One region of the Carnobacterium sp. 1290_CSPC genome, then DNA from elsewhere that is predicted to be linked to it. Evidence: riboswitches for the same ligand, from Rfam matches in the RefSeq annotation. Region 1 holds a riboswitch; each other region holds the start of a gene.
What was found. Region 1 has a riboswitch for FMN ahead of AC973_RS04215 (energy-coupling factor ABC transporter ATP-binding protein). Riboswitches for the same ligand answer to the same signal wherever they lie in the genome.
Positions count from the first base shown of each region.

Region 2: another riboswitch for FMN. It lies ahead of ribD (bifunctional diaminohydroxyphosphoribosylaminopyrimidine deaminase/5-amino-6-(5-phosphoribosylamino)uracil reductase RibD); the one in region 1 lies ahead of AC973_RS04215 (energy-coupling factor ABC transporter ATP-binding protein).
Region 3: another riboswitch for FMN. It lies ahead of AC973_RS01655 (ECF transporter S component); the one in region 1 lies ahead of AC973_RS04215 (energy-coupling factor ABC transporter ATP-binding protein).

Region 1 is NZ_JVVG01000053.1:6,497-13,734, reverse strand. It holds gene AC973_RS04225 (acyltransferase family protein) at 285-2,198, shown strand; gene AC973_RS04220 (OsmC family protein) at 2,308-2,757, shown strand; FMN riboswitch at 2,828-2,953, shown strand; gene AC973_RS04215 (energy-coupling factor ABC transporter ATP-binding protein) at 3,074-3,916, shown strand; gene AC973_RS04210 (energy-coupling factor ABC transporter ATP-binding protein) at 3,892-4,824, shown strand; gene AC973_RS04205 (energy-coupling factor transporter transmembrane component T family protein) at 4,825-5,613, shown strand; gene truA (tRNA pseudouridine(38-40) synthase TruA) at 5,638-6,495, shown strand; gene aroD (type I 3-dehydroquinate dehydratase) at 6,653-7,238, shown strand, end outside.
Region 2 is NZ_JVVG01000002.1:492-7,729, reverse strand. It holds gene AC973_RS00060 (bifunctional 3,4-dihydroxy-2-butanone-4-phosphate synthase/GTP cyclohydrolase II) at 1-410, opposite strand, end outside; gene AC973_RS00055 (riboflavin synthase) at 411-1,013, opposite strand; gene ribD (bifunctional diaminohydroxyphosphoribosylaminopyrimidine deaminase/5-amino-6-(5-phosphoribosylamino)uracil reductase RibD) at 1,014-2,108, opposite strand; FMN riboswitch at 2,229-2,350, opposite strand; gene AC973_RS00045 (endonuclease III domain-containing protein) at 2,445-3,083, opposite strand; gene AC973_RS00040 (methylated-DNA--[protein]-cysteine S-methyltransferase) at 3,168-3,695, opposite strand; gene AC973_RS00035 (tautomerase family protein) at 3,795-4,178, opposite strand; gene AC973_RS00030 (cupin domain-containing protein) at 4,422-4,856, opposite strand; gene AC973_RS00025 (DUF4298 domain-containing protein) at 5,278-5,592, shown strand; gene rpsI (30S ribosomal protein S9) at 5,895-6,287, opposite strand; gene rplM (50S ribosomal protein L13) at 6,302-6,745, opposite strand; partial or broken gene AC973_RS00010 (LysR family transcriptional regulator) at 6,898-7,238, opposite strand, start outside.
Region 3 is NZ_JVVG01000024.1:30,038-37,275, forward strand. It holds gene AC973_RS01645 (RecQ family ATP-dependent DNA helicase) at 1-1,298, opposite strand, end outside; gene AC973_RS01650 (helix-turn-helix domain-containing protein) at 1,279-2,346, opposite strand; gene AC973_RS01655 (ECF transporter S component) at 2,431-3,051, opposite strand; FMN riboswitch at 3,160-3,277, opposite strand; gene AC973_RS01660 (pseudouridine synthase) at 3,340-4,062, opposite strand; gene scpB (SMC-Scp complex subunit ScpB) at 4,099-4,731, opposite strand; gene AC973_RS01670 (segregation/condensation protein A) at 4,728-5,483, opposite strand; gene AC973_RS01675 (GNAT family N-acetyltransferase) at 5,499-5,912, opposite strand; gene AC973_RS01680 (ABC transporter permease) at 6,587-7,238, opposite strand, start outside.

The sequences.
Region 1 (7,238 bases):
ATCAAGGCCAATTCATTTAGGTGAAAAATTGGTTCGGCATATGTGTTGTTTAACCAACAGGTGTTTGGTAGCATATATGCTTTTTTATTTTCTAAAGTGGTTGGGGCTAGGGCTCAACCACTTTTTTGCTCTTTAGTGCGTCGTTTGTCGGCAGGGCTTTGGGAAATCTCAAAATTTGATGTTCTCATTTTCCTATACTATCGATATAATATATGTATTATAATTGCGTAAATTGTCTCGAGCATTGACAATTGCGTGCTTGGCAATTTAGAGAGGCGAAGGTAATGAAGAAAAACTACTTTACACAGTTTGATACAATTCGATTCTTAGCGATGTTGGGTATTATTTTATATCACTATCTAACTCACCTTGTTTCAGGTGGTTTCTTAGGGGTGGACATCTTTTTAGTCCTTTCAGGTTACCTAGTGACGAGTCAAATGGAGAGTAAATATGAAGCAGATATCCAGGAATCTTATTTTAAGAAAACCTGGGGTCGCATACGTAAAATTTGGTGGCCCATGGTCATTATTACAATGGTGGGGCTGACTTATTTACTACTATTTAGGCAACAGTTATTGGTCAATATCGGCATTAATCTAACCACATCCTTGTTATTTGTCAATAATTGGCAGCAGATTCTATCTGGATCGTCCTATTTCGCCAATATGTTACACCCGTCTTTGACCACTCATTATTGGTATATAGCCGTTTACATGCAGTTTATGGTCATTTGGCCACTATTCTTCAAGGTTAGTCGACGTTTCACCAAGACCAGATGGCAATCCGGTTTGGTCATGCTCGCTGCCGCACTTTTGTCAGGCATCTTGATGGCGATCGTCTTCACACCCGGTGAAGATCCTTCAAGAGTTTACTATGGTACGGATACTAGATTCTTCTCTATTGCTCTTGGTGGGGCTGCTGCTCAATTGTTGGATATGGACCAACTGGCTACTTGGTTGAAGGACCGAGTTGGGCGCTTTCACCACTTTATTGTTGATGTGGTGTTGTTAGGCCTATTGGCTATACTCACTTATGGGATGCTCCACATGCTTGATGCAGCGACGTTCACTTACTATGGTGGAATGTTTGGCTTTGATTTATTAGCTGCTGTAATGATTGCCTTGTTGACTTATAAAGGCTCTTGGGTTGGTTTTCTATTGAAATTTAAACCCTTGCGGTGGTTAGGTGAACGTACATTCCATATGTATTTATGGTATTACCCAATCAATGTGCTATTTCATATGGTACCAACCAGCCAGAATTGGTTTACCAATAGTATTTGGCCACAAGTCATTTTGATTATTATCCTGTCGTGTTTATCTTATGCCTTACTAGAGGAAAAAAGATGGCCGGTGCCGGTTTTCAATGAAGTGCGTAACAACCAACCCCTCCGTCTTTTTACTAAGGTTCGCAACTTGTTTAAAGAGCCGGCACCCTGGTTGACCCGCATTTTATTCATTGCATTTGCCCTCGTTTTCCTAGGAGGCGTGAGTGCGGTGGCGGTGTCTAAACCGGCTGACAATGTGACGGTAGAGGAGCAGCAAGCTGCTCAACAAGCCAAGAAGATTGAAGAACTGAATAAACAAAGGGCTGAGCAAGAAAAACAAGCTGACGCTAGTCTTTCAACTTATAAAAAGAACTTAAGTGAGGCATCATTAGGATTTTACCAAGGTATTCCTGATGAGCAAGCTCGGTTTGCGTATCAGCTATCTGTGACTTTCATCGGTGATTCCTTAATGGTGGGCGAATCAGAAGGTTTGTATACTTTGTATCCTAATGCAATTGTGGACGCTGCGGTTGGCCGCCAGTTATATACCTTAATTGGCTATCCAGCTAGCTTGGACGCGCAGGGTATGCTAAAAGATGTCGTTTTGGTTGACCTAGGTGCGAATGGTGGCTTTACATCAGCACAACTAAGTGACTTCTTAGATGAGATTGGTCGAGAGAAAACGATTTTTCTAGTGAATACGCATGTTGACCGCCCTTGGGCAGATGATGTAAATAAAGCTTTGGCTCAGGCAGCTAGTGACGAAAGTGATTCAGTCTACTTACTGGACTGGCATGATTACTATACCAACCATGCTGAAGCGTCTACTTGGCTAAGTCAGGATGGGGTACACTTTAATTCGGATGGTGGGCAAGTTTGGTTACAATTTCTGACAAATGGCATGTATCAAGTCTTGAAAAAAGAATATTGAATTCAAAGGCAATTGCATGATTTAAATGCGATTGCCTTTTTTGCTAGGAGTATTAGGGGTATAATGACCCATATTAGAGCATAACCAAGAAGATGGAGGAAATGCGCATATGGCTGAGGATAAATTGTTATATTCAACACGAGTGCATAATGATCAAGGACTTAAAGGAATGGCTTGGGTTGAAGGGGAAAATGAGTTGCGGGTTCAAACATCAAGTCCATTGAAAGCAGATGAGCCGGGGACTAACCCAGAACAACTCATTGCCTTATCATGGGCAACTTGCTTGAATGCGACGATTGAAATTGCTTTAGACCGACACGGAATCAAGGATGTAACCAGCGAGGTAGCTATCCAAGTGGACTATAAGTTAAACAAGGAAACGAAGGTTACCTACTTTGATTTTAAAGTAGACGTTTTCCTCGATTTACCACGCGACCAGGCAGAAACCATTGTTTATGAGGCAGAAGGACGGTGTCCGGTATCTCAAATCATCGGTGATTATACATACACGGAAATGGTAATTCACGCTAATGATTATGGTGACGGTTCAAAGGGGTGAGGTGTCTTGACATCTAATGATTGCTTTTACTGGTGGATTTTAGTAGACTAAACTAAGTGAAAAATAAATAAAATGTCTTCAGGGCAGGGTGCGAGTCCCGATCGGCGGTAAAGTCCGCGAATTACCAGGTGTATTAGGTGATTGAACTAGTGGAATTCTAGTACCGACTGTTACAGTCAGGATGGAAGAAGCGTATAGCAGGATGAACGAGACAGCGATACAAGTGGCTAGCTGGGCTTGGTCTTCTTTAACAAACTCTTCCAAGTAACGTTGGAGGAGTTTTTTCTTAAATATATAAAGTGAGCGAGGGAACAAGATGGCGAAACCGATTATTCAGGTTCAGGATTTGTCTTTTCAATATAGTCAATCAGATGAGAAATTAGCTATAGATGGCCTATCAACGACTATCTACGAAGGTGAGTGGCTAGCGATTATTGGTCATAATGGATCAGGGAAATCAACATTTTCAAAACTATTGGTAGGCTTATTAGAAGCTAAATCTGGAACAATTGTAGTGGATGGAAAAGTCCTATCTATGGAAACCTTATGGGATATTCGTAGCCAAGTTGGACTAGTCTTTCAAAATCCAGACAACCAATTTGTGGGCGCTACTGTAGAAGATGATGTGGCTTTTGCCTTGGAAAATATGGGCATGCCGGTTGATGAGATGCATGAGAGGGTGGAGTCTGCCCTAAAACGGGTTAAAATGTGGGACTACCGCGACAAGGAACCAGCAGCCTTATCTGGTGGTCAAAAGCAACGGGTTGCGATTGCGGGCGTGATTGCTATGGCACCAAAAATCATTATTTTAGATGAATCGACTTCAATGTTAGATCCTGAAGGTCGGGACGAATTGATGGCAATTGTGGCGGATATCAAACAAGATAAGGCCCTAACTGTGATTTCGATTACCCATGATTTAAATGAGGCGGCGGAAGCTGACCGTATGCTTGTTTTTAAAGAGGGGCAAATTATTAAAGAGGGTACGCCAGCTGATATCTTTATTTACGGGAATGAGTTAACTGAGATTGGTTTGGATGTGCCTTTTTCCGAGCAACTAAAAAGTGCCCTAGCAAAACGTGGGGTTGCTGTGCCGGATGCGTATTTTGATGAAGAAGGGTTGGGTGAATGGTTATGCAAATCGTATTTGAACAAGTAGGCTTTACCTATGGCGCGGGCACACCATTCGCTAGTGAAGCTCTCCATGATATCAATGTGACAATTCCAGATGGTTCATATACGGCGATTATCGGCCATACTGGGTCAGGGAAGTCGACCATTACCCAACACCTTAACGCCTTGGTACAACCCACTGTGGGCCAAGTACGGATTGGTGAGGCGGTAGTGTCAGCTGACTCTAAACCAAAAGACTTGAAGAAGATCCGCCAACGAGTGGGGATGGTCTTCCAATTTCCTGAAGGGCAACTATTTGAAGAAACTGTGCTTAAAGATGTGATGTTTGGGCCCATGAATTTTGGCGACGATGAAGCAACGGCCCGCGAGAAAGCTGAAGCGGCTTTAGCTGCAGTTGGGATTGCCTCGACTTTATTTGAGCGGTCACCCTTTGAGTTATCTGGTGGGCAAATGCGCCGTGTAGCTATTGCTGGGGTGATTGCCATGAAACCAGAAGTACTGGTTTTAGATGAACCAACTGCTGGATTGGATCCAAAAGGTCGGATGGAAATGATGTCTATGTTCGACCGCTTGTACCGAGATCAAGGGTTGACGATTGTTTTAGTGACCCATCAAATGGAAGATGTGGCGGCTTATGCCAACCACGTGATTGTGTTGGATGCAGGTACATGTGTGAAAGAAGGAACACCAGCTGAAGTATTTGCAGATCCTGCTTGGTTAGCCAGCCACCAATTGGCTTTACCGGACGCAGCTGACTTTGCTTTCGACTTACAAAATAAATTACAACGTTCACTTTGGGACAATGAGATAGAAGTCCCCTTAACTGTCGATGCTTTAGCTGACTTAATTGTTGATAAATTGGCTTTAGCAACCGGACAAAATGACGATGACAAGTTAAGCGGATTTATTACAGGGGAAGGGGGCCAATTATAGATGAAAGATAAATTGATTATTGGCCGGTACATTCCCGGTAATTCCTTGATGCACAAACTGGACCCAAGGGTGAAATTGGTGGGCTTGATTGTCATGATGTTGCTGGTGTTTGCGGCAACTGATGTCACGACCAATATCGTCATGATTGCAGTGGTTACGAGTTTGGTCTTTTTAACTGGGATTTCTTTAGGGATATTTTTACGTGGTTTAAAACCCATGATTGCTATTATCATTTTTACGGTAGCCCTACAAATCCTCTTTACTCATACCGGGGACGTCCTGTGGTCATTTGGTCCACTAGCCTTAACAACTGGTGGTTTATCCAATGCGGCCTATATTTTTGTCCGCTTCCTATTGATTATTTTCCTATCGACGATTTTGACTTTGACTACTCAACCCTTGGCTATTACCGATGCTATGGAAGCCTTGCTGAAGCCTGTTCGTAACATTTTGCCAGTCCATGAGATTGCCTTAATGTTATCGATTGCCTTGCGATTTGTCCCGACCCTACTAGAAGAGGCAGATAAGATCATGAATGCACAGCGGGCACGTGGTGTAGACTTTTCAGAAGGGAATATCCTTGAGCGGGTAAAAGCCTTTATTCCAGTCCTAATTCCCTTGTTTATTTCTGCCTTTAACCGAGCTTACGACCTAGCCACTGCCATGGAAGCGCGTGGTTACAAGGGTGGTGAAGGCCGGACCAAGTACCGTCAATTGCATTGGGGCAAACTAGATACCCTTGCCAGTATCTGTCTTGCGGTTTTGACCGTTGTCATGATTATCTTATAGCCACTAGTAGAAGGAGGGCGCATTTTGCCTAGATTTAAAGTAACCTTGCAATACGACGGAACACCCTTTGTCGGCTTCCAAGTGCAACCAAATGGCCACACTGTACAAGAAGCCCTTGAAAAAGCCTTAAAGCTCATGTCAAAAGGACAGACGATTCCTGTTGTTGGGTCAGGCCGGACCGATTCAGGTGTTCATGCCCTTGGCCAAGTCATTCATTTTGACTATCCAGCGGAAATTGGTGAGGAAGCGGTCTTAAGGGCAATGAATTCAATCCTTGATGATGCTATTCGAATCACTAAGGTTGAACGGGTGGAAGATGATTTCCACGCCCGTTTTCATACTAACGGTAAGAAGTATATTTACAAGGTAGATACGTCCAAGTTTCCGTCACCATTTACTAGACAGTATATGTACCACCATCCCTACCGAACGGATATTAAGCGTATGCAGAAGGCCTTAAAGGACATTATCGGCGTTCATGATTTTAAGTCCTTCTGTTCGACTAAAACGGATAAAACCAACTTTGTCCGAGAAATTTACCGGGCCGAAGTGACGGCTGACCCGGATGCAGAAACCTTGACCTTTATCTTTGAAGGGTCAGGATTCTTGTACAATATGGTCCGGATTTTGGTGGGCACAACGCTTCAAATTGGGGACGGGTTAAGACCAGTTGACGAGATGAAACGGTTGATCGCAGCCGAAGACCGGAATGAAGCAGGACCCACAGCAGCCGCACATGGCTTATATTTAGCGGAGGTTTATTACCTAGGGCTAGAAGACCGCCGACAGGTTTCCAAGGCTTATAGCGACTATAAAGCTGGTTTAGGGACTCCTGTGGATGCAAGTGTGGACTTAGATGCAAATTCAGATGAAGACTTTTAGAGACGGTCGACAAATTTGATGATGATATTAATAAGAATAAGTTCTTGAATCTTTGGTCACAAATTTTATATAGCTTAAAAGGCAAAAACTCGATACAATATACATATCAAATGGTATCGAGTTTTTTATTTTGCCTTGATGTCAGAAGGAGTCCAACATGAAGAGTGTAAAAATTGCTTCCTTGAAGTTCGGGGAGGATAGACCAAAAATTATTATTCCCTTAGCCGAGGATAATGCTGTAGATATTATCAACTGTGCCAATTTCTACCGACGTCAACCAGGCGATATGGTGGAATGGCGGATTGATTACTTTGACGATTTCGACGAGCTGGAAGAGTTGGCTGAATTGAGTAAACGGGTGAAAACCTCTATTCAAAAGCCCTTACTTGCCACCTTTAGAACCTTGAGCGAAGGCGGGGAGTCAGCTATTGGCAAGAGCCAGTATGTTGAAATGTATCGGTATTTAATCCAAGCCAGGGCTGTCGACGCTATTGATATCGAGTTTGAGCGAGGCCAGGACATCTTAGACAACCTGATTCCTTTCGCTCACAAACACCAAGTCAAAGTAATCGTTTCCTACCATGATTTTGTGAAAACCCCTTTGGAAAATGATATAGTCAAGCGCCTACAAAAGATGGGTCAGTCAGAGGCGGATATTGTGAAAATGGCCGTCATGCCCCACGATGAAGCGGATGTATTGGCTTTGATGAATGCGACCCACCAAGCGTCCACATTAATCGACC
Region 2 (7,238 bases), on a different contig from region 1:
AAGACACCATTTTCTTTCGCCACCAATGGGAAAACATGTCCCGGACGGTTAAAGTCGCTGGGTTGGCTATTTGGATTTGCTGCTTCACGCATGGTTAACCCACGTTCAACTGCGGATACACCTGTACTTGTCTCTTTATGGTCAATGGATACCGTAAATGCGGTTGTATGTGGGTCTGTATTATTATCCACCATCGGCGACAAATTCAACCGACTAGCTACTGCTTGACTCATTGGCTGACAAATCAACCCTTTAGCATGAGTTGCCATAAAATTAATATTAGCTGTTGTTGCAAACTCAGCTGCACAAATTAAGTCTCCTTCATTTTCTCTATTCTCATCATCCAAAACCATAATGATTTGGCCTGCTTGTAATGCTGCTAATGCGTCTTCGATTGTTGAAAAATCCATCTATACCCGCTCCTTCACTGTAAATTGCTCAATATACTTACCAACAATATCATTTTCTAAATTCACGATAGTGCCTACTTGATAGGTTGAAAAAATTGTTTGTTCACTGGTGTGAGGAATGATTGATACTTTAAATGTATCTCCTTCAACGCCAGCAACTGTTAAACTTGTGCCATCGATAGCAATAGACCCCTTCATGATGATATAGCGCATTAATGGTTTACTTGTTTGAACCGTGTACCAATTAGCGATACCATCCTCCTCAATTGCGGTGATTTTACCAATACCATCAATATGGCCACTTACAATATGACCACCGAATCTTGCATTTGCCTTCATCGCCCGTTCCAGATTCACGCGGCTATTGTTAGCAATTCCTTCTAAAGACGTTTTCGCAATCGTTTCTGGCATCACTTCAACTTGGAAATTCGTATCAGCGTAATTCGTCACGGTAAGACAAATGCCGTTCACACTAATCGAGTCACCTAGATTGACATCGGATACTATTTTTCTTGAGGCAATGGTTAAAAGAAGTCCTGCATGATTGTTGATGGCCTCGATACTTTCAATACGGCCAATATCTTCGATAATTCCTGTAAACATTTAATCCACCCTACTTTCTATCAAAAGGTCTTTACCTAATGACGTGATTGCCTGAACATTACTTGTAAGTGCTTGGTCCATCTGCGGAAAACCAAAACCACTGATAGGACTATACTGGTCAAAACCACCAATTACTTTGGGCCCAATATAAGTGTGAATTTCCTGGATTAAACCAGCTTCAAGTAACGAAGCATTTAGTTTTGATCCACCTTCAACATAAATACTTTGAATACCTTGTTGGCCCAGTTGTGTGATTAAATCAAGTAAATCTACTTTGTTATCCTTTTCCTTCACAACCAATAGCTGACAACCGGCTGCTTGATAGGCTTGGTGATCTTCTGGGTTCTGATTAATTGTCGCAATAATTGTGGGCGTTTCCTTCGCTGTCGCCACTAATTGGCTGTTTAAGGGGAGCTTCAAGCTAGTATCACAAACAATACGGATAGGATTAATCCCCTCAAAATCGTCAATTCGAACAGTTAACGATGGATTATCAGCAAGCGCAGTCCCTATGCCAACCATAATGGCTTGGTTACTGTGGCGTTGGTAATGCACATGCTCTCGTGCAATTTTGTCCGTTATCCACTGGGAATCCCCAGTGTAGGCAGCCGTCCGCCCATCTAGGGTCATGGCGTATTTCATGGTGACATAGGGGCGTTGATGAGTCATAAAGTAATTGAATTTACGGTTAAGATCTTCACTCTCTTTGGCTAATAGACCCGTTTCTACTTCAATATGGTGGTTTCTTAGTTCCTGGATGCCTTTTCCAGCAACCAATGGATTCGGATCAATTGCAGCAACTATCACTTTTTCAATACCCGCTTCGATAATAGCTTGCGTACAAGGCGGCGTTTTACCAAAATGACAGCAGGGTTCCAGCGTGACGTACATAGTTGCCCCTTTTACATCATGCCCTTGTTCGCTGGCATCCTTTAAGGCTTCTCTTTCCGCATGCAAACCACCATACTGCTGATGATAGCCTCGACCGATGATTTGGCTATTCTTTACGATAACTGCACCAACCATAGGATTAGACCTTGTCCAACCCTGTCCTAATTTGGCTAGGTCAAGTGCTTCTTGCATATAGTCTTTCATTCACTCATCCTTTCTCTAAACAACAAATAATCCAGTCAGAGTGACGAAAAAAAGCCCTAGAAATAAGATTCCTAGGGCACACAAATAAACTATAGACTTATAGTATTCGTTTATTTTAATTCTACTCTTCTTCCATCCAGACTCTACTGTCGGTCTCGGAATTACACCGAGTCAACCCCTAATTAAAGGGGGTCGCGGACTTTACCGCCGGTCGGGAATTACACCCTGCCCTGAAGATTTTATTTGAATGTTTATGGTGATATCATACGGTATTAAAAAGAAAATGTAAACCCAAATGTATTTTTTAAATTAAAAATATATACTATAGAGTATTTATCATGGGTGATTGGATAAAAAATTTCCCTTCACTTGGCCATTTTTACCCAAGTATAGTTTGCCAAACTCATCAATTAAGCCATGGAATTCCTGGGCTTCTTCATAAGTGAAGTCATCCGGTAGGTTAATCTCTTGGTAAAGGCTTTGATAGGTTGTGTACGAATTGCCTGTCAACCAACTGAATAACCGCCTAGCGTAGGCATCAGCGATAAACGCTGGTTGGTCAAATATAAAAACGCGAAATACGTCAGCTGTTTCAAACCCTACCCCCTGTAATTTCAAGATTTCACTTCGCAACTGTTTTCCGTATTCATACTCCATGGCTTGATAATCCCATTTGTGGTTATCAAACCATTGGAAACTGGCTTGAATTGCTCGCGCCTTGTTGCGGTAGAATCCACTTGGTCGAATCAACGTTTCTAATTCTTCCAGTTGGAGTTTTAAAATTTCTTCTGGCAAAAAGTCAGTAGCTGCGTTCAAGTTATTTAGGGACTTTTCAACGTTACGCCAGTTGGTATTTTGAACAAGGATAGCCCCCAAGATAATTTCTACCTTAGATTCAGCAGGCCACCATCCTTGTGGCCCCATTTCTTTCAGTAAAGTATCATATAATTTTCTAATAGCTAATTTATCCATCATCTCACCCTAAATTATTTTGCCGTTATGTGGTATTTTTCTTTGCATCTTCATGTAAAAATTAATGGGTTCCTATGAGCGTCACACCTATACTTGGTGGTTATCTAGCTTGGATTGGTCAAAGCCTTCTAAAGCCAGCAAGGCAATTTTGCGGTCGATACCACCTGCATAACCAGTTAATGCACCGTTAGTGGCTACAACCCGGTGACATGGAATTAGAATCGAAATGGGATTGTGGCCAACAGCACCGCCAGCTGCACGAGCTGAGCCTCTTTTCCCAAGAGTGTTTAAAGCAACTTTATCAGCTAATTCCTTATAGCTAGTCGTTTGGCCGTAAGGGAGATTAATCAGTGCGTTCAGGATTTGCTTACGGTAAGACGTTACTTCTGGGGCCAAAATGTTTGGGTCAAGAGTTGGGTTCTCACCAGCAAAATAAGCGTCTAACCAATTTTTGACTTGCTTTGTCACTGGCGTTTCTCCTTCTATCATAGTCTGTAAATCGTATTTACCACCAAAGTATCTTTGATCACTAAACCACAATCCTTTAATCGCATGTTCATCATTCACGATAGTCATTTGACCAAGTGGTGAGGTGTAAGATGATTTGTAATACATGGTAATCCCTCCTGGGTTAAGATGACAGATACCCTAGCTATCTCAAAAAAAGATGGGGATAGCTAGGGTATGGCTATTATATACTTGTAGTAATGCTACTTATTCTGCGTACTGTGCAATACCATTACCAAAGGACCAGTTCTCTTTATTTACTTCTACTAAGTTGATAAAGACATCTTCTTTGCGAATATCTAATTGGCTATTTAATTTATCAGCAACTGTCTTGTATAAAGCTTTTTTCACCTCAGTTGTACGCCCTTCATTCATCGTGATTTGAATGATCACGATACCATCTGTACGGTCAATACCTAGGTAGTTGGTAGAAAATATCAGTTCTTCAGCTTTTAAATCATTAACAACCACAAACTTATCCTCTTCAGGAATGCCAACTGTTTCAAGCATAGATTCGTAAACTAACTCACCTAGTTGTGATTTAAATTCTGCAGTCCTACCTTCTAAAAGATCGATTCTAACTAATGGCATGTAGCACACTCCTTATCTTTTTGCATAATATTATTATATATGAAAATTTAATTAAATTGCTAGTTTCACCCTACAACAATTTTTTAGAAGTACCGTACTATACATTGATTGATATATGTAAAGGAATATCTTTTTATAGGTACTTGTTGATTTCTAGCATAAAAAAAACCGATAACGCCTTTAAAGTCATCGGTTTTCTTGGTTTAACTATTGTTTGTACTTTTGATGCATTTCATGTTTGTTTTATTCATTTGGATCGCTTTCAGCATCTTCTTGAGTGCCATGAACAGTACCAGGTATGTGGTCAGGGCTAGCATAAATGGTGTACAGTTTTAACGGTACACTCCCCCGATTGGTGATATTATGCCATAAACCTAGTGGCACAAAGACTGCTTCATCTTCTCCAATTTTTTGTTCAAAGGATAAATCGTCCTCAGCAGGACCCATCTGGCAAAGACCCTCACCTTGCTCGATACGGATAAATTGATCACTTTCATGATGTACTTCTAAACCAATATCACCGCCTACAGGAATTTCCATAACAGTCAACTGCAACTTGTTACCTGTCCAAATCGTCGTACGAAAATTTGTATTCTCTAACGTTTCTTTTTCAACATCTATAATATACGGCTTTTTGTCGTTATCTACATTACCAGTCAGAAATTTATTATCAGTCATCATAATCCCTCCTTATCTATAATTTTACTCCTTATATATTTAAATGCAAATATATTGTGAATCAGTGATCATAAATAATTTTGTTGCTTGCTGTATATTTTTAGTTTATGCTTTTTTTAGTTATGCATTCATATTTAGAAAGGCGTTTTATCATGAGATCACTTATCCAATTTTGGCAACAAACATTTAATTTTAAACAGAAAATAGGCTGGCGCCTAGCATTATCTAGGATTTTAACAAATCTTATTTTTATTATTATACTCTACTTTATTGCTTTAATTGCACCTCCTTCATGGGAGGAACCTATTGCTTATTTTGTCCAAGTTTATACGATCATTTCAATCGTACCAACAATTACCACTATCATTAGCGCAATAAAATAATCATCAAATGTATATCATTAAAGAAAGGTGGGGGTAACGTGAAGAACACTGATAATTTTTATGAGATGGAAGAAAATTTTTTGAATATTTCTAAAGAAATTGAGGCCATGTCTGATTCCCTGGAAAATTTTGAAAGATACCTACCAAATATCAAACTATTCCTTAACTACTATGGCAGTGAGACTTGGTTTAAACACTTAAAGATGGAAGAACAAGGCTTATTTGAAGATGCTAGTACAACAGCTGTACTAGGAGAAGACTACAGTTATGACCTTGTTATAGATATTATGGATTTAGCCAATAAACTAAAAAGTGTTGGTGAAAGCTTATTGGAAGACAGCTCAAATTCCTAATCCATCCATAACAAAAATTTAGTTATTTACTGCTAATTAAATCGAATTTTAAGTGGTAAATAGCTATCCTTTATTCTATTTAGCTTAATTTGGCGCATCTATCAAAAGTAGAAGTTTAGGATAAGCTAATCCAGCTATTTTATTGATATTAGGCTATTTATCACAAAAAAACAAAAAAAGACATTCCCCACATAAGTGAGAAATGTCTTTTTGATTTGTATATGGATTCGTACTCGACTTCTTTGGAAATCTCCGTCCCATACTGTATCCATAAACGAATAAATTCGTAATAGCGCCAAAAATTAACGTTTTGAGAATTGAGGTGCTTTACGGGCTTTTTTAAGACCTGGTTTCTTACGTTCTTTCATACGTGGGTCACGTGTTAAAAGACCAGCATCTTTAAGTGGTTTACGGAAGTCAGGATCTACTTCTAATAACGCACGAGAGATACCGTGACGAGCTGCACCTGATTGACCAGCATATCCACCACCGTTAACGTTGATGAAGATGTCATATTGGCCTTCAGTTTGTGTAACTGCTAAAGGTTGTTTAACGATTACGAATAATGATTCGTATGGTAGGTATTCTGCCATTTCTTTACCGTTAAAAACGATTTTACCTGTACCAGGTACTAAGCGTACACGGGCTGTTGAGTTTTTACGACGGCCTGTTGCGATGTATTGAGCTTGTGCCATTTGCTTTTCCCTCCTTAGATTAATTCGTTAATGTCTAATTGTTTAGGTTGTTGCGCTGCATGTGGGTGTTCCGCACCAGCGTATACGTGTAGGTGTGTAAATTGAGCACGACCTAAACGGTTTTTTGGTAACATACCTTTAACTGAAGTTTCGATTAAACGTGCTGGTTTTTCATCACGTAATGTACCTGCAGTTGTTTCATAGATACCACCTGGGTAACCTGAGTGACGGTAGTATTTTTTATCTGTTGCTTTTTTACCAGTTAATTTCACTTTTTCAGCGTTGATGATGATAACTTGATCACCTGTATCAACGTTTGGTGTGAATGTTGGTTTATTTTTACCACGTAACATGCTTGCCACAACTGTTGATAGACGTCCCAATGGAACATCTGTTGCGTCTAGGACAACCCAGTTACGTTCAACTTCATTTGCTTTCGCCATATATGTTGTACGCATTATATTTCCTCCGTTTATCTTGTCTGATTGTTCGATTCATAATTGGTTTCCGGGGCCTATCATGGGGCAAACAATACCGTCTTATATTGTACCACTTTGAAATTCATTACGTCAATCTTTTTCAACGAAAAAAATCACTTATCATAGATTTCTTATTTAGCATATTGTTGGATTGATTCCTCGAGTAAGCCTAAGTAGCGTTTGGCAATTGAAGACAGCTGGTGACGGTTAGCAGTTAGGTAACCTAGTTCAATCACCTCGTCTGACTCAAGAGGAATTGCTAATATATCCGGACTGTTCAAGTCATCATTGATTATCCCTGAAGAAATCGTATAGCCATCTAGACCGATGAGTAAATTAAATAAAGTTGCCCGGTCAGATACAATAATCCGTTTTGGGACAGGAATATCCGCTAAAATCTCTTCCCAATAGTAGAAAGAATTGTGGGTACCTTGTTCATATGATAAACGAGGATAAGCGGTTAAGTCATCTA
Region 3 (7,238 bases), on a different contig from region 1:
TCTAATAAGAAAGTCCGGTAACACTGGTCAGTAGCCATTAAATCTAACATTTGGTAGATCTGCCGTAGCCGTTCCTGACGAAGTTTTTGGGCATGTACTTTTGCTGTTTGGTGATCCGTAAAATGATGGCGGTAAAAGTACAACATGGCACTTATGCTATCTGCGTATTGGTCAACTTCACTTTGGGTTAAGGCCTGTTTAAACAGCCGTTCCAATAAATCATCCAACAAGTCTGCCTCGTCTTCTAATAACCGGCGCATTTGCTGCAGTCTAGCTGCCTCGCGATGATCGTATAAGACAATTGACACTGATTGTTCCTGATCTCGTCCTGCCCGCCCGACTTCTTGAATAAAGTCTGCCATATTCTTAGGGAGATGATAATGCAAGACAAAGCGTATATGACCATGGTTAATTCCCATACCAAAGGCTGACGTTGCAAAAACAATATCCAATTCATTTTGTAGAAACTGGCTTTGGATGATATGTCTATCCTCTAGACTTCTATCCCCATGGTAAGAAGCGACCCGCAAATCTGTATGATCTTTCATCCATTGGTTGAGTTCTTCGAGTTCACTTTTATGGTGGACATAAACAATTCCTGGCTTAGGCAACCGGTCTAACCAATCCTGCAATTTGTTTACCCTCACTTCACCGGCGTCAATTTCATCGAATAGGTAGAAAATATTTGGTCGGTCAACTGATTCTTTTACCAGTTGAATAGGTTCTCCCTCTTCAAATAAGTAAGCCTTGATATCTGCTAGTGTGGATTGGTTGGCAGTAGCAGATAAGGCTAATGTTTTTGGTTGCTTTAAGAGCTGACGAACCTTTTTCAATTCAGTATATTGCGGTCTGAAGTCGTAACCCCATTGAGAAATACAATGGGCTTCATCAACAACTAATAATTGAATGTCCATCCGTTGTAAGGCCCTGATTACTTGATCTTTCAGGAGCATTTCTGGTGATAGAAATAGGAATTGATAGTCAGATAGGTGGCTTAAAATATAAGCTTGTTCCCCGCGGTCATAGGTAGAATTTAAGGCAATGCCCCGTCCTAATCCCATCCGTTGTAATTGACTGACTTGGTCTTGCATCAGGGAAATCAAGGGCGAAATGATCAATGTTACACCAGATTCATTATATTGGTTGATTTGGTATATTAAAGATTTACCTCCACCAGTTGGTAAAATGGCCACCACGTTTTCCTGTCGGTCTAAAGCCTCTAAACTCGCCAATTGCCCGGGTTTAAATGTTTGGTAACCTGTCACTTCTTCCAGGCGTTTATGCCAATCTGTCATCATGGGCTCCTTTCTGGTAGACGATATGCCAATACCGATATAACCAATAATCTTTCTCGCCGAATCTCGCTTTAAAGGACTCGAAATTCTCATCTGGCTCTTGGCTTACAAGGGGTGAAATGTCTTTCAAATTAAGTTCTTCAACCACAATTGGTTGAATTATCCAAGGAAAACTCAAGGTAATTTCTATGATGTGTTCTGTTATGGTAGATAATTTTAACCGTCTTCTATCAGCAATTTTTTGAAGTGACCAACCTTGGTCGATTAAATTTAAAGTATCTTGCGTAGTTTGATTCCAAATTGGGAATTGGTTAAAAACCCCTTGGGCAAAAACTTGCAGCCATTGAGTTTCTGCCCCTAAAGTATGACCACTTACCCAATTTTGATAGATTTGATCCATCAAGGCCTGTTGGGTAATGACAACTGCCCGCTTCGAAATCTGATGATTTTCTGCTACTTGTTCAAGGGTTTGTGCCGGTAATTTGGCGCCTTCAAACTGTTCTAGGAAAATGAGGGCTGCCTGGTCTGGGAAGGCAGATAGTTCCTTAGCGAGTTGCTGATGAAGGCTTTTGGTTATGGCCTGTAAGCCAGCTTGGGGCGCGTCTGCACTTTTGGCCATTGAAATAAAATCTTTGATCAGCTGTTGAACTTCTAAATCCTGGACAATTGGGCTATAGTGCGGGTTTTCGGCCTGAATATTGGATAGGACTTGCAGCAATAATTTGAAGGCTAAGTGGTGCTTGTGGTGGTGACTTGGGATAATCAGACCGTTTCGTTTTTGAAGGATGTCATCAACTAACAAATGCATATAATTGGTTTGATCGTTTTGGCGGAAGATAGCTTCCACCGAGATATATTCAGCTACATTTTGGGTATAGGACATCCATGCGTCTTTTGCAAGTTTTGGATAAAGACCGAAATAGGCAGTTAAATTGTTTGAAAATGCAAAAAAAAGTGTTGTGGCTGTTCGCTTGCCAATCAACACTTGATATACGGAATTCGGGGGTAGGGCTTGGACTTTAAAAGCAATCGCCATTAATAAAGTATCCAATCCTATCCCTCCAACGTTCCTACTATTTTTTCCCGACATGATTCTCTGGGTCTATCATACCAGAAAATTAACAATGCTTCACTTTTAATGGTGTGAATATTCGCGCGTACCGAATCGATTGACTAGGGTTGGTAGGGTTTGAACTAGGACGAAATGTGCTAGAAGGGAAACCAATACCCCTTTGAACAAGTTGAATGGGATGATACCCGCAAGGATATATGTTTGCATGTTACCTACATCGAAGTTCATGACTTGCATGTAGAATGGTGTGATCACGAAGTAATTTAAGATAGTCATCACTAATGTTAAAGAAAGGGTTGCAGCTAGGTAAGCAGCAATCGTTTTGCCGAAATTCATTTCTTTCGCTGATTGATTACCTGTGTAAACTGTCGCCATTTGATCTTTCAATAAGTAATAAATTGGCAAGATGTAAGCGATAGTCGCGATAAAGGCTGTTGCGTCACCGATTGGAATCCCCATTTCACCACCTGTATACATGTAATGTAAACCGTTGGCGATTAGGCTGGCAGCAACTGCTTTTTTAGGTCCTGAAATGAATGCGACGAGTAAGATTGGTACAAGTGAAAAGTCTACCTTTAAGTAAGGTAAGGCCGGGATGATTGGAAAACCAATAAACATCAATATGAATGATAGTGCCCCGACAATTGCGACCAATACGATTTCTTTAGTGTGATTTTTTCCCATGTGAATTTCTCTCCTTTTCTACTTCATGGGGTTGGCACTCAAAAGTGGAAATAAAAAAACTCTTTCCACCTTCAAGGTAAAAAGAGTATAGGCAAACAGACATAGTCCGCCCATCTTCTTCCATCCTGACTTTACAGTCGGTTCTAGAATTTCACTAGATCAGTCCCAAATGGGAGTCGCGGACTTTACCGCCGATCGGGAATTTCACCCTGCCCTGAAGATTGCTTCAAATTTATTTGATTATAATACCTATTATAGCAAGTATCTTACTTTTTTCAAGTAGGACGCTTACTTTTTCTTGGCATTCGCCAATAATTCTTCGATTTCGTGTTTTAGTAAGGTTCTGCTGTCTCCTGGTTTCAAACCTTTAAGGTCTAAAAAGCCGTAACGTTCACGTTTCAACTTGGCTACCGGATGACCCACTGCTTCTAACATTTTACGGACTTGGCGGTTACGCCCCTCATGGATAACCAACTCGATAATGGTGGTCTTTTTGTCCTTATCAACAGAAAGAATTTTCGCTTGTGCTGGGGCAGTTTTCACACCGTCAATTTCAACACCTCGCTCTAATTGCTTACGTTCTTCTCCGGTAATGACACCTTCAACTTTAGCCACATAGACTTTGTTGATTTCATAGCGAGGGTGCATCAAGGTATTGGCGAATTCACCGTCGTTAGTTAATAACAATAATCCTGAGGTATTGTAGTCTAACCGTCCTACTGGATAAATCCGTTGTTCAATTCCTGGGAAAAAGTCAGTCACCACTTTCCGGTCTTTATCATCTTTCACTGCAGAAATCACGCCAGTTGGCTTGTAGAATACGTAGTACACTGGTTCTTCTTTATATATAGGTACTTGGTCTACTTCAATGCGGTCAGTATTGGATACTTTATGGCCCAGCTCTCTGACAACCTCACCGTTGACTTTCACACGTCCTGCGGCAATCAATTTTTCAGACTCTCGTCTCGAGGCAACACCTGCGTGTGCCATCACTTTTTGTAATCTTTCCATCTTTAAATAACTCCTATAGGTGACCTATTCAGTCGTTTATTCTGCTGTTGTTTCATTAAATTCTGTCTGGCTAAGGTCTGTTTGGTTAAAGTCTTTTTGTTCAGGTTCACCGTTATCATCAATTTTAAAAAGGGTCTCTTCATCTACCGAGCCATCTAAGACTAGATTATGAATATCCGGCAAGTCTTCTAAGGACTCCAAACCAAAATATTGGTAGAAGTAAGAAGTTACCCCGTAAATAATCGGCCGACCTGGTGAATCCTGACGGCCCGTTTCCATAACCAAATCTCGCTCTAGTAATTTATGGATCATATTAGATGACTGAACACCTCGAATATCATCAATCGTCATTCGCGTGACTGGCTGTTGGTAGGCAATAATCGCCAATGTTTCCAATGCCGCTTGAGACAATTTCGTTGCAAAAGGAGAAACCGCGTAATTTTTGACCACTTCACCGTATGCTGCCTTGGTCACTAATTGAACACGTTCATTAATAACGGTAATTCTTAATCCAGATTGTGGGTCGTGTTGGAGACGATTTCTCAAAACCATCACGTAGTATAAAGCCCATTCCTGTCGTATCTCTAACAAGTTGGCAAGTTCATCGACAGCAATCCCATCTTCACCTGCTACGAAAAGTAAACTTTCTATTGCAGCGACTGCATTCATTCACTTTCCTCCCGTCTAATCAATTGAATATCTGCTCTTAAGTCTTCCTGGTATAAGTATAACTCATTTGACTTCACTAATTCCAAAATCGCTAAAAACATACTAATAATTTGACTACGCGATTGAACTTTTCCAAGAAAAACAGCTTCTTGAAACATCAATACATCCCGGTCCGCCTCAACGAAGGCTTGGCGAACATCCATCATTGCAGTCCCTACCGAGTAAGACTCACCTGCAATCGTGGTTTGAATAGGTTGTTGATTTTTCAAGCGGAAGGCCATCTTTTGAATGGCTCTATACAAGTCATCAGGCGTTAATTGGCGACCCGTCATAGGGATTTTCTCTTGATAAGCCGATAAGTCTGATGGTTGCTTGGTATATTCCAACGACCGTTCAGCCTGTTTATCCGCTAAGATATGGGAAACTTCCTGATATTGCTGGAAAGCGAGTAATTGTTCCACTAATGAGTCACGTGGATCATCTTCTTCCTCAACTGCTTCTTTGGGCGTTTTTGGTAGCATCATTTGTGTTTTGATTTCCAATAAAGTAGCCGCCATCACCAAATATTCTGAAGCAACATCCAGAGATAAGGCTTCATAGGTATGAATATAAGCTAAATATTGGTCGGTAACCAGATTGATGGGAATATCAAAAATATCTACCTTTAAATCTTTAATTAAGTGTAATAGTAAATCAAGCGGCCCCTCAAAGGCCGCTAGATCTAATGTTAATTCACTTGTTTGATCGTTCATCCTGACAATTTTCTCCTAGACTTGGGGTGTGTTTTCTTGTTTATTATCCAATTCCTTGTCCAACTCTTCTTGGCGACGTTTTGTCCATTTTGACAAAATTGTAGATAGGGAAATTACACCAGTAAGGGAATAAACGGGAAATTCTTTCTTTAATGCCGTTAATAAATCATAAGTAAGTCCTTCTTCTCTAAAAGAAGGATTGATCGATAAATAACGCACGACTAAAGTATCTGTATCATCATGTTGGTCAAAGCCTACTAAACCGATGATATTATCAGAATCAGCTTCTTTCCATAAATAAATTTTACGTTCTTGCTGATTAATTTTATCCATTTCTTCTTTAAGTTCAGAAAATTCTTTAAACTCAGGGATGTAGGATAATAGGCCCATTACGATTTTCTCGTATCTTCCTATATAAGGCACTAACATCTTTGCCCTCCTTTTACTTTTGCATAATAACAAAGTATGTGTAAGAGTACATTAGCATATATCAACAGTCAAGGCAATTTTTATTAAAAATATTTAAGGGTGCGAGAGAGACCGTTTAGCTCAACAACACTGGAAAGTTAGTGCGGTATCACACGCAGTGTGATGCAAACTAATTAGAAGAGGATTTGAGCTGGTCGAACGAACCCGACTACGAAAAGCACTCTTTGCATAATTGTTGTTGCATGTTTTTGCTAGCTGATGTGTTGTATTTTTATACAGTTTGAGTTGTAGTAAATATTTGATTGCCCAAGACACTCACCATTCCTATCATCGCCTTAAAAAAGCAGTGCGACCACCTTCAGTCAAGGCCTAATGGTGGTCGCACTGCTAAGGCTTCTAGGAGGCTACTACCTTGGCAATATTTTTTATAATGTGCTTGCTACTAATATAATGTACCTTTTGGATAAATTGTAAAATGTATGTATGTTTAACAAATTACCTGATTATAAATCGTCTGCCTACGGTAATGTATACTTGTTCTTTCAAAAAAACGCACAGTTTCAGTTTGATTAATGATCAATGACAAGTGGTGTTCTGTTACGTTAGTCAATCTTTCTCATATCGATTTCGATAAAAATAGCCAGGTCTAAAGAGACCTGACTAGATAGTTGTTGTTAGCCTTTTTTCTCACTTTGTCTTAAGGTATAAGATTGTTTCAGTGTGCCGAATAAGCCTTTGTCTGAGTAAGTCAGGACGTTTGACTTGTAGAAGTTGGCGGATAACCATAGGCAAAGGATTGAGAATAGTAGTGAAATGATGACAGACAAGATTAATTCTGTGGTCGATACGGTTTCAGCAGCTATTCTAAATGGCATGACAAATGGTGTGAAGAATGGGATTTGTGAGGCTACTCGAACTAAGATATTGTTTGAGAAACCTAGTCCAAACATCCCAATATAAAAACCAATAATACTTAAAAGAATAATCGGTGTGATCATTTTATTCACATCTTGTACATTTGAAACAAGTGATCCAAGGAAGGCACCTAACACTGAGTAGGTGATGATCCCCAAGAAGGCTAATAACCCGGACCAACCAATGATAGATGCTGAATTAGACAATAAGGCTGGAATTGTTTGGTCCCCTAATAGCGCTTGTAATTCTGCTGGCATTGGTGTGTTCATGATTGTGATAAAGATGATGCCTAGTAAGATTGCGTAGAAGGCAACTTGTGTCAGCAATACGAGGAAAATCCCCAACATTTTACCCATAAAATGGGTGGTTGATGAAATGGAAGATAGGACGATTTCCATGATGCGTGACCCT